Regions from separate parts of the Howardella ureilytica genome, predicted to be linked through region 1. Evidence: predicted binding sites of a transcription regulator. Region 1 holds the regulator's gene; the other holds the start of a gene.

What was found. The regulator NrdR, encoded in region 1, represses ribonucleotide reductase genes. The targets are predictions, from matches to a motif close to CACNANATNTNGTG.
Region 2: the regulator NrdR is predicted to act here: its motif matches at 1,178-1,191, upstream of nrdD (anaerobic ribonucleoside-triphosphate reductase).

Annotation. Positions count from the first base shown of each region.
Region 1 is NZ_BAAHYP010000001.1:102,236-105,669, forward strand. Features, by position in the region: gene aroE (shikimate dehydrogenase) at 1-1,108, opposite strand, end outside; gene ACYQ1N_RS00465 (YqeG family HAD IIIA-type phosphatase) at 1,158-1,682, opposite strand; gene nrdR (transcriptional regulator NrdR) at 1,692-2,141, opposite strand; gene trpS (tryptophan--tRNA ligase) at 2,161-3,246, opposite strand; gene ACYQ1N_RS00480 (hypothetical protein) at 3,350-3,434, opposite strand, start outside.
Region 2 is NZ_BAAHYP010000012.1:37,473-40,906, reverse strand. Features, by position in the region: gene ACYQ1N_RS06560 (TrkH family potassium uptake protein) at 1-427, shown strand, start outside; gene ACYQ1N_RS06555 (potassium channel family protein) at 440-1,102, shown strand; gene nrdD (anaerobic ribonucleoside-triphosphate reductase) at 1,275-3,434, shown strand, end outside.

The DNA.
Region 1 (3,434 bases):
CGATATTCCTAAAGCCCTCTTCTCCCTCAGACTCAAATATTTCACTTATGGTTCTGCCGCACTCTTTCTCGATTTCTTTATCCGTGTCTATAAATATTTTGCCCGTTCTTTTTGAAATCCAGTGACCTAAAGTTGTTTTGCCGCTTCCCATATATCCCGTAAGTATAATATTATCTTTAGGTTTCGGTGTCCCCGCACATACGGCAAATAAATCGTCCGTCGGTTCTTTGCTGATTCCGAATGAATCCGTCAGTTTTCTCTTCGTACAGCTTACCATGTGAGATGTAATTTCCAAGTCCGGAAACCACATTTTATATGATTCGACAGCCTGATATAAAAGCATATCAAGACCGTTAATCGATTTTTTACCGTGTTCGGTCAATTTTTTCATAAATGATGTTTCATACGGATTGTATATTACATCAAATCCGAAAGCTGCTTTTTCGTATAATGATGAAGATTCCAGAATACAATCATCATTATTAGGATACATACCTACATTGGTAGTCTGTATAAGCAGAAAATCATTAATATTTAATTTATCGGCTGATTCATAGTCATGTATATGAATGTCGATTGCCTTGTATCCGTAATATTTATTTAATGCGTTTCGTATACTTATACTTTTCTCTTTTGTTCTGTTTAGTATATATATACTTTGTATTCCGGCCTCGGCGAGAGCAAAACATATGGCTCTTGCAACACCTCCCGCACCGAGCACGCAGGCCTTTTTACCCCTGATGTCAAATCCCGCTTCTTTTATCGAGCGGGCAAAGCCCAATATGTCGGTATTGGCACCTTTAAATCCGCCTTCGGTTCTTATCAGAGTGTTAACGGCACCAACCGCTTCGGCAAGAGGATCTGTTTCAACCAAATGCTCCATAACACTTTCCTTATAAGGAACGGTTACATTCATTCCCTGTATACCGAGGGCATAGGCTCCGTTTATTGCATCGCCGAGTTTATCCTTCTCCACACAAAATGTGGTATATGCCATATCATTTCGCGTCATAAAGGATATACTGTTATGAATCATCGGAGATAAGGAGTGTTCGGTAGGATTACCTATAAGAGCACACATTTTAGTTGTGCCTGTTATATCCTTCATGTATTTTAGTACCTTTCTGTAGTATTCGGCAGATTAAAATCAAATAAAATCACTTAAATAAACCGTTATAGTCCCCTATATTGTGTTTTTTAAGATACACCCTCTTAACCGGAGCTTCCAACATTCTTTTTAACTTTATATGAAATGGTTCTTTCTTTGAAAGAGGTCTTACCAATATTGACTTTATTGAGGCGGCATTTGCACCTGCAATATCCGTAAACATCTGATCTCCTATAAAAACAGCTTTTTCTCTCTCAATTCCCATTCGTTCTATTGCCGCATTATATCCCTTAGCAAGCGGCTTGCCCGCATCGGCAACATATTCGGCACCAACCTGTTCCGCAAACGGAGCAACTCTTTCTTCATGGTTATTCGAAATAAGAATGTATTTAAACCCTATCTCGTCCAATTCCCGAAATAATTTTACAGCATTATTTTTTGCCGGCGCCCCGTGCTGTGTCAGCGTATTGTCTATATCAAATATTAATCCTCTGAACCCGTTATCAAACAGGAGTTGAAAATCAATATCATATGTTGAATTAATGTATGCACTCGGAATTAAATGAAGCCCCATATAATCTCCTTACTTATTTAAAAACTGCTGAATCTCCTCTAAAAATGTATTAACATCTTTAAATTCTCTGTATACAGATGCGAATCTTACATATGCAACCTCATCAACATCTTTTAACTGCTGCATTACATACTCTCCGATTACGTTTGTTGAAATTTCTCTGCTTCCGTAATTAAATATCTCCGTCTCAACCGCATCCGTCATTTTATCTATTAATTCCGTTGAAACCGGTCTCTTGTGACATGAACGGCTGATGCCGGACTTTATTTTATCTCTGTCATACGGTTCTCTTGTATTGTCCTTTTTTATAACCATAAGGGGAATACTTTCTATTCTTTCATATGTAGTAAAACGCTTATGACAACTTTCACATTCTCTTCGTCTGCGAATTTCACCGTTGTCGGTAGGTCTTGAATCTATTACCCTGCTGTTGAGTTCCCCACAAAATGGACATTTCATATATTAACTCCTATAGTTGTCAATCGGCATACTTTTCGGACTGACTTTTGATAAGCTCCTCGTCTTCAAAGTAATTGATACGCATGGCTTCCTTAACCTTTCTGAGAGTCTCGTTGGAAGCTTCTATTGCTCTTTCCGTTCCCTGTCTTAATATATCATATACCTTAGGGATGTCTTTCTCATACTCCGCTCTTCTTGCCCTTATAGGCGAAAGCATTCTGTCAAGAACTTTATTGAGAAACTTCTTTATTTTCACATCGCCCAATCCGCCTCTCATATAATGAGCTTTCAGCTCATCCATGGAACTGTATTCAGGCAAGAATTTTTCAAAATCCGCCTCTTCCGAAAAGGCGTCAAGATATGTAAATACGGTATTTCCCTCTACTTTACCGGGATCTTCTATCCTTATATGGTTAGGATCCGTATACATTCCCATTACTTTCTTTTTTACTTCCTCCGGAGTATCCGAAAGGTAAATGCAGTTTCCGAGGGACTTGCTCATTTTTGCTTTTCCGTCCGTTCCCGGTAATCTTCTGCATGCATCGTTTGAAGAAAGCATACTCTCAGGTTCAACAAGAACCTCTCCGTATGTGGAATTAAACTTTCTCACAATCTCTCTTGCCTGTTCAAGCATCGGCTCCTGATCTTCTCCCGCCGGAACAACATTTGCACCGAACGCTGTAATATCTGCAGCCTGACTTATCGGATATGTAAAAAATCCTACCGGAATATTCGTATCAAAACCTCTCATTGTAATTTCCGACTTCACTGTAGGATTTCTCTGCAGTCTTGATACCGTAACAAGATTACTGTAATACATTGTAAGTTCCGGGAGAGCAGGCAACATTGACTGTATGAATATATTGGATTTTTCCGGATCTATACCGGCTGATAAATAATCCAGAGTTACCTCCAGAATATTCTGTCTTATTTTTTCCGGATTGTCGGCGTTATCCGTCAACGCCTGTGTATCCGCAACCAAAATAAATATTTTGTCATATTCCCCTGAGTTTTGAAGTTCAACCCTTTTTCTCAACGAACCTACATAATGCCCTAAATGTAACTTACCTGTGGGTCTGTCGCCCGTAAGAATTATTTTTGCCATTTTTTAAGTCCTTTTCTCTGTATATTTTTGTGAAAAATTCTAACACAAAATAAAATAGCGGTCAAAATGTGTACTGTTTATGCGACTCTGTTTACAGAGATCCTTATACATTTGACTGTTCTCTTATATTTTTAAATTCCCGTGTATAAAATATATCTTTGTTTTTTGTGAATCCGCTTATGAAATAG
Region 2 (3,434 bases), on a different contig from region 1:
AAATTCAGGTTCTACGGCAGGCGGTATAAAAACAACAACTCTTGTAATAATGACTGTATATGTATTCAGCCATATATTCGGAAGAAGCGGCGTGCACATCGGAAAAAGAAGAATCAGCGAAGAGAATATCAATCAGGCGTCTCTTGTGTTGTGGCTCAATGTAATGCTTGTTTCCGTGGCTACGCTTATAATAAGTGCCATACAGAATGTAAATATGGGAGCCCTTATGTTAGAGGTGTTTTCCGCCATGGGTACGGTGGGGCTTTCTGCCGGACTGACAAGGGAACTTTTGCCCGTATCTCAGGTAGTTATTATATTACTGATGTTTATCGGTCGAATAGGAACCGTTACATTTGCGGTATCATTTAAGGTAAGAAAGAAAACTCCGCTTATTACATATCCTGTTGAGCATGTAAATGTGGGTTAATGAGGTTATATAATGAAATCTTTTTTGATAATTGGTATGGGTGAGTTCGGCAAACATGTGTGCAGAAAACTTATCGAACTCGATAATGATATTATGATTGTTGACCAGAAAGAAGAGAAGCTCAGAGACTTCTTCACGGATGTTTCCGCTGCGAGAATCGGTGACTGTACAAATCCCGATGTACTTGATGCTCTGGGGATAAAGAATTTTGATGTAATAATAGTGGCAATAAAAGAAAATTTTCAAAATTCTCTTGAAATAACCAATCTTGCAAAGGAAAAGGGGGCAAAGTGGGTTATCAGTCTCGCAAGCAGAGAAATTCAGGCAAAGTTTCTTCTGAAAAACGGCGCAGATGAGGTTGTATATCCGGAAAGGGACGCCGCACACAGTATTGCGGTTAAAGCTTCGGCGAATCATGTATTTGAATATATAGAACTGGACGGAGATTATTCCATATATGAAGTGCCAATAATTAATGAGTGGATAGGTTATTCGATAAAGGAGTTAAATGTCAGCACGAGATATAATATCAACATTATAGGTGTGGTGACCGACGGAGTGACAAACATTATGCCGGGAGCCAATTATGTGTTCCGGGAAGGCGATCATATGCAAATTATAGCGAGTTTGGGAGATGCAAATAAAATATTTAAAATGCTGGATGCCCAGAGTTAATCGGTGCGGTGCCGATTTACAAATGTTTTTAAAAAATACAATATGTATATATAATGTATACATCTTGTAATTAAACACAATATATAGTAGTATATCCCTTGCAAAGATTTTGCGGGGGATTTTTAAGTTAAAAGAATTACACTATAAGTTGTATTTGCTTGTGGAGGTCGGCATGAAGATTATTAAACGAAACGGTACGGAGGCTTTGTTCGACGGTGTTAAAATTATAGACGCCGTAAATAAAGCCAATGATGAAGTAATAGAAGGTGACAAGCTGTCATCAGAGGAAATAGAACAGATTGCTGAACATGTAAAGCAGGTCGGACACGGTATGACGAGAAGTTTATCTGTTGAAGAGATACAGGATATTGTGGAAGACGAAATTATGAAAAGGGCAAAATTTGCTCTTGCAAGAAAGTATATTACATACAGATATAAAAGAGAACTTGTTCGTAAATCAAATTCCACAGATGCTCAAATTCTCAGTCTTCTGGAATGCAGCAACGAAGAGGTTAAACAGGAGAATTCCAATAAAAACCCTACGGTTAACAGCGTTCAGAGAGACTACATGGCCGGAGAGGTAAGTAAGGATATAACAAAAAGATTTCTTCTTCCGAATGATATAGTCGAAGCCCACGAAGAGGGCATTATTCACTTCCACGACTCCGATTATTTTGCGCAGCATATGCATAACTGCTGCCTTGTTAACCTTGAGGATATGCTTCAAAACGGTACCGTAATAAGCGAGACAATGATCGAAAAGCCACACAGTTTTTCAACCGCATGTAACATAGCCACTCAGGCAATTGCCCAAATTGCAAGTTCTCAGTACGGCGGACAGAGTATTTCCCTTTCGCATCTGGCTCCTTTTGTGGATGTAAGCAGAAAGAAATTTATTTCACAGGTTAGGGAAGAATTTGAAAAGGCAGGGATAGATTCTGACGAGGAAAAGATTCGTCAAGTGGCTGAATTAAGAGTTCTTGATGAGATTAAACGCGGCGTTCAGACAATTCAATACCAGGTGATAACACTTATGACAACAAACGGTCAGGCTCCTTTTGTCACGGTATACATGGATCTCAGCGAGGCAAAAGACGAACAGACAAGAGAAGACCTTGCCCTCGTAATCAGAGAAGTGCTGGAACAGAGAATTCAGGGTGTAAAAAACGAAAAGGGCGTATATATTACGCCGGCGTTTCCTAAGTTAATATATGTTCTTGACGAGGATAATATTAAAGAAGATTCAAAGTATTGGGATCTTACGGTGCTTGCCGCAAAATGTACGGCTAAAAGAATGGTTCCGGATTACATATCAGCCAAGAAAATGCGCGAGCTTAAAAACGGAGATGTATATCCGTGTATGGGATGCCGTTCCTTCCTTACGGCCGATACAGAGGGGCTCGGAGAAAACGGAGAACACAAATATTACGGAAGATTCAATCAGGGAGTTGTAACCCTCAATCTTGTTGATGTCGCATGTTCATCAGGCGGAGACGAGAATCGTTTTTGGGAGCTTATGGAAGAAAGAACGGAATTATGTAAGAGAGCTCTTATGTACCGTCATGAAAGACTCCTTGGGACTCCTTCGGACGTTGCACCGATATTATGGCAGAACGGCGCATTGGCAAGACTTGAAAAGGGAGAAGTAATCGACAAATTGTTGTTTGACAATTACTCTACTATTTCTTTAGGATATGCGGGTCTTAATGAATGTACAAAGTACATGAAGGGCGTATCCCATACGGAAGACGGAGGAAAGGAATTTGCACTCCGTGTAATGCAGTTTTTAAATGATAAATGCAGCAAGTGGAGAGCGGAAACCAATATTTCATTCTCTCCTTACGGAACACCTTTGGAATCAACAACATATAAATTCGCAAAGTGCCTTCAGAAGAGATTCGGAAAGATTGAAGGAGTTACCGACAAGAATTATATAACCAACAGCTATCATGTACACGTAACAGAGGAAATAGATGCGTTTACAAAGCTTAAATTTGAATCGGAATTTCAGGCTTTGAGTCCGGGAGGAGCCATCAGCTATGTTGAAGTTCCGAACATGACCAACAATATTGAAGCGGTGCTGGAAGTCATGAAATATATTTATGACAACATAATGTATGCCGAGCTTAATACTAAAAGCGATTATTGCCAGGTTTGCGGATTTGACGGTGAAATTCAGATTGAAAACGATAACAGCGGAAAGCTTATCTGGAAATGCCCTAACTGCGGTAATACGGATGAAAATAAACTGAACGTTGCAAGAAGAACGTGCGGATACATAGGTACTCAATTCTGGAATCAGGGAAGGACTCAGGAAATAAAAGACAGAGTT